Linked DNA regions of Phenylobacterium montanum. The main gene of each other region encodes a partner of the protein of the gene in region 3 in a complex. Links are inferred from orthologs where the notes say so. Each region holds a gene or a part of one and is shown on either strand. Other genes may lie near its edges.

Region 1 (3,545 bases), 1.2 Mb from region 3 along the record:
CCAGCGACGGCCTCCTGGGCGGCTCGCACATCGCCATCGAACCCGGCGGCGCCCAGGGCGACATGAAGCCGGGCGACGAGTTTCAGAACACGCAAGGGGCGGTGGACCTGTTCGGCCTGATCGGCCAGTTCATCCGCCCGCAGAGCCCGGCGGCTTCGTCCGCCCCGGCTGCTGCGGCGCCCGCCGCCTCGCCCGCTCCGGCCGCCGATCCCTACGGCGTCCCGGCCAGCAACGGAGGCCACTGAGATGGCGGCGCGCCCGCTGCTGCTCGCCGGCGCCGGGGCCGCCATCGTCCTGGCGCTGGGCGTGGGCGGCCTGGTGCGCGCCCAGCAGGAGCCCGCCGCGCCCGCCGCCCCCAAGCCGGCGGCGGCGCTGAAGCCCGCACAACCGGCGGCCGCCCCGCCCGCAGCCGAGCCCGAGGCGCCAAGCCCCTCGCCGCCGATGGAGGCGGCTTCGAACGACGACGAGGACCAGGGCGAGCCGGCCTCATCCAATCCCGCGCCTTCCAAGCCGGTCGAGCCCTTGAAGCGGCCGCGCTATGCGGTGGCGGTGCTGCAGGCCCTGGACAAGGTCTCGGCCGAGACCCTGCGCTTCGAGGCCCCGATCAACCAGCCGATCCGCTACAAGTCGCTGATCTTCATCGTCCGCGCCTGCGAGACCACCGCGCCCGACGAGACCATCACCGACGCGGTCGCCCACGTGGAGATCATCTCCCAGCCCAAGGGGCCGGACGACCAGCCGCCCCCGCCCGGCAAGCAGGTGTTTCGCGGCTGGATTTACGCCAATTCACCCGGACTGAACCTGTTCCAGCATCCGGTCTATGACGCCTGGCTGATCGCCTGCAAGACGGCCGCGCCGTCCACATAGGCCGGCAGGCGGTAGAAGTCGGCGTCGCGCGCCAGGGCCTCGTCCAACTTCCTGCGATAGAGGGCGCGGGGGATCTCCACCGCGCCGAACTGGGCCAGGTGCTCGGTCATGAACTGGGTGTCCAGCAGGCGGAACTGGCCGGCGCTCAGCCGGGCGACCAGGTGCGCCAGGGCGACCTTGCTGGCGTCGCGAGCTCTGGAGAACATGCTCTCGCCGAAGAAGGCACCGCCCAGGCTGACGCCATAGAGGCCGCCGACCAGCACCCCTTCAAGCCAGCACTCGACGCTGTGGGCCAGGCCCAGGCGGTAGAGCTGGCCGTAGAGGGCCTGGATCGGCGCGTTGATCCAGGTCTCCTCGCGCCCCGGCTTGGCGGCGGCGCAGGCGGCGACCACGGCGTCGAAGGCAGTGTCGATGCGCACCTGGAACACCTCGGCCCGGATGGTGCGGGCCAGGCGGCGGGGGATGTGCACCGTGTGCAGCGGGATCACCCCCCGGTGCTCGGGATCGACCAGGAAGATGCGATCGTCTTCGCGCGCGTCCGCCATCGGGAACACGCCCCGGCGATAGCACTCGATCAGGTCTTCGACCGTGAAGCCCCCTGTCCCTGAAGATCGGGGCACGCGCTCATCCGCCCTGTCGGATCCACTGCTCCAGCCAGTGGATGTTGTACGACCCTTCGATGATGTCCGGCTGGACCAGCAGGTCCTGGAACAGCGGAATGGTGGTCTCGATCCCGTCCACCACCATCTCGCCCAGGCAGCGGCGGGTTCTGGCGATGCACTCGGCCCGGTCGCGGCCGTGCACGATCAGCTTGCCGGCCAGGCTGTCGTAATAGGGCGGGATCGAGTAGCCGGCATAGAGCGCCGAATCCAGCCGCACGCCCAGGCCGCCCGGCGCATGGAAATCGGTCACCAGCCCCGGCGAGGGGGTGAAGGTGCGCGGGTTCTCGGCGTTGATGCGGCACTCGATGGCGTGGCCCTCGAACAGCACCTCGTCTTGGGTGAACGACAGCGGCAGGCCGGCGGCGATGCGGATCTGTTCGCGCACCAGGTCGATGCCGGTGATGGCCTCGGTGACCGGGTGCTCGACCTGCAGGCGGGTGTTCATCTCGATGAAGAAGAACTCGCCGTCCTCGTACAGGAACTCGATGGTGCCGACGCCCAGATAGCCGATGGCCTTGATCGCATCGACCACCACCTTGCCGATTTTCGCCCGGGTGGCGGCGTCGATGGCGGGGGAGGGGGCCTCCTCCATCACCTTCTGGTGGCGGCGCTGCAGCGAGCAGTCGCGTTCGCCCAGATGCACCACATTGCCGAAGCTGTCGGCCACCACCTGCAGCTCGATGTGCCGCGGCCGGCCCAGGTAGCGCTCCATATAGACTGTGTCGTCGCCGAACGCCGCCCGGGCCTCGGACCGGGCGGTGGAGACCGCCTCGGCCAGGCCCTCGCGGTCCTGGGCCACCTTCATGCCGCGCCCGCCGCCGCCGGCGGCGGCCTTGATCAGCACCGGAAAGCCGATCGCCTCGGCCGCGGCGAAGGCCTCCTCCTCGGTCGAGACCCCGCCGTCAGAGCCCGGCACCACCGGAATCCCGGCGGTCTTCACCGCCTGCTTGGCGGTGATCTTGTCGCCCATCATGCGGATGTGCTCGGGCTTGGGCCCGATGAAGGTATAGCCGTGCGCGCCGACGATCTCGGCGAAGCGGGCGTTCTCCGACAGGAACCCGTACCCAGGATGCACCGCCTGGGCCCCGGTGATCTCGCAGGCGGCGATGATCGAGGGGATGTTCAGATAGCTCTTGGCCGCCGCCGCCGGGCCGATGCAGACGCTCTCGTCGGCCAGGCGCACGTGCATGGCGCTGGCGTCGGCCTCGGAGTGCACCGCCACGGTGGCGATGCCCATCTCCTTGCAGGCGCGGATGACGCGGAGCGCGATCTCGCCGCGGTTGGCGATCAGGATCTTGTCGAACATCGCCTACTCGATCACCACCAGGGCTTCGCCGAATTCCACCGGTTGGGCGTCTTCGACCAGGATCTTCAGCACCGTCCCGGCGCGCGGGGCGGGGATCGGGTTCATGGTCTTCATGGCCTCGATGATCAGCAGCGTCTGCCCGGCCGAGACCTGGTCGCCCACCTTGATGAACGAGGCGGCGCCCGGCTGGGGCTGCAGATAGACGGTGCCGACCATGGGCGACTTGACCTGCTCGCCGCGCTCGGGCTCGGCGGCGGGCGCAGCCGCGGGGGCGGCGGCCACAGGCGCAGCGGCCGGCGCGGCCATGGGCGCGGGCGCGGCGACATAGTGCGCCGGCGCGGCGGCCACCGAGATCTCGCGGGCGACGCGGATCTTCAGGCCCCCCTGTTCGACCTCGATCTCGGTCAGGCCGGTGTCGGTCAGGATGTCGGCCAGCTTGCGCACCAGCCTGGGGTCGATCGAGCCGCCGGAGTCCTTAGACACGGGTCCCTTGGAATCGTTCATGGATTGAAAAACCTTGTTCTTATTCAGGCCGAGGCCTTGGCCGCTTGCGCCGCCGCCTCGATAGCGAGTTCATAGCTCCTGGCGCCGAAGCCGCTGACCAGCCCCGTCGCCGCCAGGGAGACGAAAGTGTGCCTGCGAAACTCCTCGCGCGCCGCAGGGTTCGACAGGTGGCACTCGACGATCGGTATGCTCAGGGCCTTCAGCGC
Region 2 (3,477 bases), 120 kb from region 3 along the record:
CATCCACCTGAACATGATCGGCTTCCGGCCGAAGGGTGGCCCGACCAGCGAGGCCGAGACCGCCTGGCTGGCGCGCACCCAGGCGGCGATGCAGATGCTGGGCGCCTATTTCGGCCTGCAGATGTCCAAGCCGCAGTCCCTGGCCTGGCTGGGCGCCGGCAATCCGGTGGGCCAGGCGGCGTGGATCCTGGAGCGGTTCTACGACTGGTCGGACCTGCGCACCAAGAAGATCGACGAAGCCTACAAGCTGGATCAGCTGATCACCAACATCATGATCTATGTGATGACCGGCTCGTTCACGACGGGAGCTTGGTACTATCGGGCGCTGCTGGAGGAAGGCGGCCTGGCCCAGATCGAGGCCGGGGTGCGCTGCGAGACCCCGACCGCCTTCGCCAACTTCCCGGGCGAGGCGCTCTACCAGGCGCCGCCCCGGACCTGGGCCGAGCGCGCCTACAACATCACGCGCTGGACCGAGATGCCCTCGGGCGGCCACTTCGCCGCCATGGAGGAGCCGGAGCTGTTCGTCAACGACGTCCGGGCCTGGGCGCGCGAGCTCTAGCGGGGTTGTGGCGAGGGCGCCTGACCCGTTAAAGCCCCGTCATGCTCAGACAAGACTTCGCCTCCGACAACACCCACGGCGCCGCCCCCGAGGCGCTGGACGCCCTGGTCGCTGCCAATGCCGGGGCGGTCGATTCCTATGGCGAGGACGGCTATTGCGCCCGCGCCGCCGACCTGATCCGCGGGCTGCTGGACGCCGACGCTGAGGTGCGCTTCGTCGCCTCGGGCACCGCCGCCAACGCCATTTCGCTGGCGGCGCTCTGCCGCCCGTTCGAGCGGGTGCTGGCGCATGCGGAGGCCCACGTCGCGGTGGCGGAGACCGGCGCCCCGAACGCCTTTGGCCACGGCCTGACAATCCGCGGCCTTCCCGGCGCTTCGGCGCGCATCGATTCAGAGGCTCTGAAGGCCGTGCTGGCCGAGCCCGAGCACGCCCACGCCCAGCCGCCGGCGGCCCTGTCCCTGACCCAGGCCACCGAATACGGCGCGGTCTATGGGCTGGACCACCTGCGCCGGCTGACGGCCGCGGCCAAGGCCAAGGGGCTGGGCGTCCACATGGACGGCGCGCGCCTGGCCAACGCCATCGCCGCCGGCTTCGACCCCAAGGCCATCCCGGGCCTGGGCGTCGACCTGCTGGTCGTCGGCGGAACCAAGGCCGGCATGACGCCCACCGAGGCCCTGGTGATCTTCGACAAGGCCCTGGCGCGCCGCTTCGACGCCCGGCTGAAGAACGCCGGGCAATTGCCGTCCAAGAGCCGCTTCTACGCCGCCCCCTGGATCGGGATGCTGGAGAGCGGCGCCTATCAGCGTCACGCCGCCCACGCCAACGCCATGGCCCGCAAGCTGGCGGCCGAGTGCGGGCTGAAGGCGCTGCACCCGGTGGAGTCCAACGGACTCTTCGCCGAGCTCAGCCCCGAACGCCACAAACGCCTGACCGACGCCGGCTGGCTGGCCTTCCGCTGCGACGACGGCTCGGTCCGCTTCATGTGCGCCTGGGCGACGACCGAGGCGGTGGTGGAGGAACTGGCGGCGGCGATCCGGGCTACGGCCTGAAAAATCGGCGCGCCCCCTTTACCCGCTCACCGGGGTGAGCGGGTAAAGGGGAAATTCCCGCGACGGCCTGAGGCTAAGCCGCCCCGCTGCGCCCGATCGCATAGAACCGATCGGCCCGCTGCTTGCGCAGGGCGTCAGGAGAGAGGTCGGCGAGCCGGCCCAGTTCCTCTTCGATCACGTCGCCCGTGCGGCGAATGGCTTCCTCGGGGTTGGCGTGGGCGCCGCCGAGGGGCTCTTCGATGATGCGGTCGACGATCTTCTGCTGCAGCAGGTCCTGGGCGGTCATCTTCCAGGCCGTGGCCAGGCGTCCCGCCTCGCCGCGGTCGCGGAACAGGATCGAAGCGCCGGCTTCCGGCGAGGCCACCGACAGCACCGCGTGCTCCAGGATCAGCACCCGGTTTGCCGAGACGATGGCCAGGACCCCGCCCGAGCCCCCCTCGCCGATGATGGTGGCGACCATGGGCACGCCCAGGGTCAGGCAGCGCTCGGTGGAGCGGGCGATGGCCTCGCCCTGGCCGCGCTCCTCGGCGCCCAGGCCCGGATAGGCGCCCGAGGTGTCGCCGAAGCTGATCACCGGCAGATTGTACTGGTCGGCCAGGTCCATCAGGCGCACCGCCTTGCGATAGCCCTCGGGCCGCGCCAGGCCGAAATTGTGCTTGATGCGGGTGGTGGTGTCGTGGCCCTTCTCGTTGCCGATCACCACCACGGGATTGCCGCGGAACCGGCCCAGGCCGCCGACGATCGCCTGGTCGTCGCCGAAGCGGCGGTCGCCGCGCAGCTCGACATAGTCGTCGATCAGGCCGGCGATGTAGTGGGTGCAGTGCGGCCGCTCGGGGTGGCGGGCGACCTGGATCTTCTGCCAGGTGTCCAGCTTGGAATAGGCGTCGCGGCGCATGGCCTCGGCCCGCTGGCGCAGCGAGGCGATCTCGTTGTCGAAGGCGCCGGACCCGGCGGTGTCCGACAGCTTGGACAGTTCGTCGATCTTGGCTTCCAGGTCGGCGATCGGCCGTTCGAAGTCGAGGTAATGCGCGGACATGCGGTCCTTTGTGGCGTCGCCGTGGGCGAAGCGGCGGAAATTAGGCGGGAAGAGCCCCGCCCGCAAGCCGCCGCTTTCGACCCCTTAGCGCCCGACCATGCTCATCATCTGCTCGGTGTAACGCGCGCCGGCGAAGGCCGAGGCGGGGGCGGCCTCATTGATGGCCTTCAGGTCCTCGCCCGTCAGCTTCACCGCGGCCGAGGCGGCGTTGTCCTCCAGGTGGGCGATCTTGCGGGCGCCGGGGATCGGGATGATGTCCGGCCCCTGGTGCAGCAGCCAGGCCAGGGCCAGTTGCGCCGGCGTGGTCCCCTTGGCCTCGGCCACGCGCTTCAGCGCCTCGACCACCGCCATGTTGTGGGCCATGGCGTCGGCCTGGAAGCGCGGCAGGGCGCGGCGGAAATCGCCTTCCTCGAATTCCTCCGAGACGCTGATCTTGCCAGTCAGGAAACCACGGCCCAGCGGGCTGTAGGGCACGAAGCCGATGCCGAGCTCGCGGCACAGGGGCAGAATCTCGGCCTCGGGGTCGCGGGTCCAAAGGGAATACTCCGACTGCAGGGCGGTGATCGGATGGGTGGCGTGAGCGCGGCGGATGGTGGCGGCGCCGGCCTCGGAGAGGCCCAGGAAGCGGACCTTGCCCGCCTTGACCAGGTCGGCCATGGCCCCGACCGTCTCCTCGATCGGCACGTCCGGATCGACGCGGTGCTGGTAGAACAGGTCGATGTGGTCGAGCTTCAGCCGCTTGAGCGAGGCGTCGGCCACCGCCTTGACGTTCTCCGGCCGGCTGTCGACCCCGGCCGGGCGCGGCCCGCCGGCCAGCTTGAAGCCGAACTTGG
Region 3 (4,325 bases):
TATGACGGCCTTGTCGAGCACCTGATGTTCGACGCCAAGCCGCCCAAGGGCGCGGACCTGCCCGGCGGCATGGGCGCCAGCTTCGACTGGACGATCCTGGCCGGTCGGCGCTTTCAGCGGCCGCATTTCCTGGCCGGCGGGCTCGATCCCTGGAACGTGCGCGAGGCCGCAAAGGCCTCCGGCGCCCCGCTGGTGGATGTTTCCTCTGGCGTGGAGCGCGGCCCGGGGCTAAAGGACCCCGGCCTCATTTCCGCCTTCCTGGACGCCGTACGCCGCGTTTAACCTTTTAGGTCATTCAGTGAACGTCACCGCCAAACCAAACGACTACAGCGCCTATCCGGACGCCGTGGGCCGCTTCGGCGACTATGGCGGCCGCTATGTGGCCGAAACCCTGATGCCGCTGGTGCTGGACCTGGACCGGGCCTATGCCGCGGCCAAGGCCGATCCCGAGTTCCAGGCCGAACTGAAGGGTTTCCTGACCCACTATGTCGGCCGGCCCAGCCCGCTCTATTTCGCCGAGCGGCTGACCGCCCACCTCGGCGGCGCCAAGATCTATTTCAAGCGCGAAGAGCTGAACCACACCGGCGCGCACAAGATCAACAATTGCATGGGCCAGATCCTGCTGGCCATGCGCATGGGCAAGACCCGCATCATCGCCGAGACCGGCGCCGGTCAGCATGGCGTGGCCACGGCGACGGTCTGCGCCCGCTTCGGCCTGCCCTGCGTGGTCTATATGGGCTCGACCGACGTCGAGCGGCAAAAGCCCAACGTGTTCCGCATGAACCTTTTGGGCGCCGAGGTCCGCCCCGTCACCAGCGGCACCGGCACGCTGAAGGACGCCATGAACGAGGCCATGCGCGATTGGGTCACCAACGTGCACGACACCTACTACATCATCGGCACAGCGGCCGGCCCGCACCCCTATCCGGCCATGGTGCGCGACTTCCAGGCGGTGATCGGCCACGAGACGCGAGCCCAGATTCTGGAAGCAGAGGGACGCCTTCCCGACGCGGTGGTGGCCTGCATCGGCGGCGGCTCGAACGCGATCGGCATCTTCCACCCGTTCCTGGCCGACGAGGGCGTGCGCCTGGTCGGGGTCGAGGCCGCCGGCCACGGCATCTCCACCGGCCTGCATGCCGCCTCCCTGACCGGCGGCCGCCCGGGCGTGCTGCACGGCAACAAGACCTATCTGCTGCAGAACGAGGACGGGCAGATCACCGACGCCCACTCGATCTCGGCGGGCCTGGACTATCCCGGCATCGGGCCGGAGCACGCCTTCCTGCACGACATCGGCCGGGCCCAGTACCTTTCGGCCACCGACGACGAAGCCCTGGAGTGGTTCCAGCGCTGCGCCGAGCTGGAAGGCATCATCCCCGCGCTCGAACCCGCCCACGCCATGGCCCGTCTGCCCGACGTGGTGCGCGAGGTCGGCAAGGACGGGATCGTGGTGCTGCTGCTGTCTGGCCGCGGCGACAAGGACGTGGCCACGGTCGCCGATCACCTGGGACGTAAGATTTGACGGTTCAACGTATCGAACGGCGCTTCGCCGCGCTGAAGGCCGAAGGCCGCGCCGGCTTCGTCGCCTACGTCATGGCGGGCGATCCCGACCGGGAAACGGCTCTGGCCATCCTGAAGGGCCTGCCCGCCGCCGGGGCCGACCTGATCGAGCTGGGCTATCCCTTTTCCGATCCCATGGCCGAGGGGCCGCCGATCCAGCGCGCCGCCCAGCGGGGCCTCGCCGCCGGCATGACCCTGAGCGGGACCCTGGCCCTCGCCCATGCGTTCCGTAAGGGCGACCAGGACACCCCGATCATCCTGATGGGCTATCTGAACCCGCTTCTGTCCTACGGTCTCGAGGCCTTCGCGGCCGATGCGGCGGCGGCCGGGGTCGACGGGCTGATCGTGGTCGATTGCCCGCCGGAAGAGGCCGATCCATTGCTGGACGCCCTGGACCAGGAAGCGGTCGCCCTGATCCGCCTGGCGACCCCGACCTCGGACGATGCGCGGCTGCAGGTGGTGGTCCGGCGCACGTCGGGCTTCGTCTACTATGTTTCGGTCGCCGGGGTGACCGGGGTCAAGGAAGCCGACGCGGACGCCGTGGCGCCAGCCGTGGCGCGGGTGCGCAAGGCCTCGGGCCTGCCGGTCGCGGTCGGTTTCGGCGTCAAGACGCCTGAGCGCGCCGCCGCGGTCGCCCGTGTGGCCGACGCGGTGGTGGTGGGCTCGGCCCTGGTCGAACAGATCGCCGAAGCCGCGCCAAACGAAAATGTGACTACGCGAGTTCTGGATACCGCGCGCGCCCTGGCCCAGGCTGTGCGTCGCGCGAGAATCGACCAAGGTTCCGTCCCGGCATGAGCATGTCCGAAGCCAAAGGCCCCCGCGGGGGACAGGGCGTCCCTCCGGGCGCATCGACTTCCAACCAACGCCCGGCCCGGGAACGGGGCGGCTGGCTGGCCAAGATCGCGCCTGGCGTGCGCAACCTGGTCGCCAAGCGCGACACGCCCGAGAACCTGTGGGTCAAGTGCCCCGACACCGGCGAGATGATCTATCGGCCCGACCTGGAGGCGGCCCTCTGGGTCACTCCGGCCGGCCGGCACATGCGCATCGGGCCGAAGCTGCGCTTCGCCTATACTTTCGACGGCGGCGCCCACGATGTGGTCGCGATCCGCAAGACCAATGACGACCCGCTGAAGTTCGTCGAGGGCAAGCCCTACAAGGACGCCCTGGCGGCGGCCCGCAAGTCCACCGGCGAGACCGACGCGGTGGCCGTCGCGGCCGGCGAGATCAAGGGCGTCAAGTCCGTGGTCATGGTGCAGGACTTCGCCTTCATGGGCGGGTCCCTGGGCATGGCGGCCGGCGAAGGCTTCATCGCCGCGGCTGAAGAGGCGCTGAAGCGCGAAGTTCCCCTGGTGGCCTTCACCGCCTCGGGCGGGGCGCGAATGCAGGAGGGCGCTATCGCCCTGATGCAGATGGCCCGCACCACCCTGGCCATCCAGGAGCTGAAGAAGGCCCGCCTGCCCTATATCGTGGTCCTGACCGATCCCACCACCGGTGGGGTGACGGCCAGCTATGCCATGCTGGGCGACATCCACCTGGCCGAGCCCGGCGCCCTGATCGGCTTCACCGGCCCCCGCGTGATCGAGCAGACCATCCGCGAGACCCTGCCGCCCGGCTTCCAGCGCTCGGAATACCTGGTGGAAAAGGGCATGGTCGACCGGGTTGTGGGGCGACGCGAGCTGCCGGCCACGTTGGGCTCGATCATGACCACGCTTCTGATGGGGCGCGCTCGCCGCCCCGCCGCTTAAGGCCATCATCTAAGCCATGTATGACCCCTTGCGCGCCCAGGACGTGCTGGTCGAGCGCCTTCGCGCCCTGCACCCCTCGCTGATCGACCTGACCACCGGCCGCATCCTGCGCCTGCTGGACGCTCTCGGGCGGCCGCAGGACAAGCTGCCGCCGGTGATCCACGTGGCCGGCACCAACGGCAAGGGCTCGACCACCGCCTTCCTGCGCGCCATGGCCGAGGCGGCCGGGTTGAAGGTCCACGTCCTGACCTCGCCGCACCTGGTCCGCTTTGTCGAGCGCATCCGCGTCGCCGGGACCCTGCTGACCGAAGCCCAGCTGGAAAATCTGATCGAACAGGCCGAAACCGCCAACGCCGGCGAGCCGATCAGCTTCTTCGAAATGACCACGGCCATTGCGCTGAAGGCCTTCGCCGATACGCCCGCCGACCTCTGCATCATCGAGGTAGGTCTGGGCGGGCGCTTCGACGCCACCAATGTGTTCGACAGCCCGGCGGTGACCGTGATCACCCCGGTCGACTACGACCACCTGGAGCTGCTGGGCCCAGAGCTCGGCAAGATCGCCTGGGAGAAGGCCGGCATCCTGCGCGCCGGCCGCCCCTGCGTCTGCGCCCGGCAGATGGAGGAGGCTCTCGGCGTGATCGAGGCCGAATCCGAGCTGGTCGGCGCGCCGATCACCCTGATGGGCCGCGACTTCGACGCTTTCGAAGACCAGGGCCGCCTTCGGGTGCAGCTGGAGGATCGCCTGCTCGACCTGCCCCCGCCCAGCCTGTTCGGCCAGCACCAGTTCGACAACGCCGGCCTGGCGGTGGCGGCGATCGTCAAGCTCGGCGATCCGCGCATCACCGACGAAGCCATAGCCAAGGGTGTCGCCTCTGCCGTCTGGCCGGCTCGCTTCCAGCGCCTGATCAAGGGGCCGCTCGGCGAGAGGGCCCAGGCGCGCGGCGCCGACCTCTGGATCGACGGCGGCCACAACCCGCACGCCGGCCGCGCCCTGGCCGACGCCGTCCGCCGGCTCTCCGCCAA

Evidence for each region. Proteins that work in one complex are often made in the same cells at the same time.
Region 1: the proteins of KCG34_RS18690 (region 3) and accC are in contact, whole or in part, in a solved structure (PDB 8UXZ), measured with the Escherichia coli proteins. The link is inferred for Phenylobacterium montanum from one-to-one orthologs.
Region 2: the proteins of KCG34_RS18690 (region 3) and KCG34_RS19295 are in contact, whole or in part, in a solved structure (PDB 8UXZ), measured with the Escherichia coli proteins. The link is inferred for Phenylobacterium montanum from one-to-one orthologs.

Annotation. Positions count from the first base shown.
Region 1 is NZ_CP073078.1:5,327,670-5,331,214, forward strand. The notes cover bases 664-3,545. They hold accC (acetyl-CoA carboxylase biotin carboxylase subunit), read right to left. Parts: upstream 2,836-3,545; coding sequence 1,492-2,835; downstream 664-1,491. Other genes in these bases: KCG34_RS24390 (DUF2155 domain-containing protein), read left to right, coding at 664-867; aat (leucyl/phenylalanyl-tRNA--protein transferase), read right to left, coding at 819-1,487; accB (acetyl-CoA carboxylase biotin carboxyl carrier protein), read right to left, coding at 2,839-3,339; KCG34_RS24410 (type II 3-dehydroquinate dehydratase), read right to left, coding at 3,363-3,545. In the rest of the region: outer membrane lipid asymmetry maintenance protein MlaD, read left to right, coding at 1-245; more of KCG34_RS24390, read left to right, coding at 247-663. UniProt on the Escherichia coli protein: This protein is a component of the acetyl coenzyme A carboxylase complex; first, biotin carboxylase catalyzes the carboxylation of the carrier protein and then the transcarboxylase transfers the carboxyl group to form malonyl-CoA.
Region 2 is NZ_CP073078.1:4,226,563-4,230,039, reverse strand. Bases 664-3,477 are described here. They hold KCG34_RS19295 (acetyl-CoA carboxylase carboxyltransferase subunit alpha), read right to left. Parts: upstream 2,645-3,477; coding sequence 1,682-2,644; downstream 664-1,681. Other genes in these bases: KCG34_RS19290 (aldo/keto reductase), read right to left, coding at 2,729-3,477; KCG34_RS19300 (threonine aldolase family protein), read left to right, coding at 664-1,608. Outside these bases: KCG34_RS19305 (epoxide hydrolase family protein), read left to right, coding at 1-559; more of KCG34_RS19300, read left to right, coding at 601-663. UniProt on the Escherichia coli protein: Component of the acetyl coenzyme A carboxylase (ACC) complex. First, biotin carboxylase catalyzes the carboxylation of biotin on its carrier protein (BCCP) and then the CO(2) group is transferred by the carboxyltransferase to acetyl-CoA to form malonyl-CoA.
Region 3 is NZ_CP073078.1:4,108,543-4,112,867, reverse strand. What follows is about bases 1,326-4,325. They hold KCG34_RS18690 (acetyl-CoA carboxylase carboxyltransferase subunit beta), read left to right. Parts: upstream 1,326-2,348; coding sequence 2,349-3,302; downstream 3,303-4,325. Other genes in these bases: KCG34_RS18685 (bifunctional folylpolyglutamate synthase/dihydrofolate synthase), read left to right, coding at 3,319-4,325; trpA (tryptophan synthase subunit alpha), read left to right, coding at 1,516-2,352; trpB (tryptophan synthase subunit beta), read left to right, coding at 1,326-1,519. Outside these bases: KCG34_RS18705 (phosphoribosylanthranilate isomerase), read left to right, coding at 1-282; more of trpB, read left to right, coding at 299-1,325.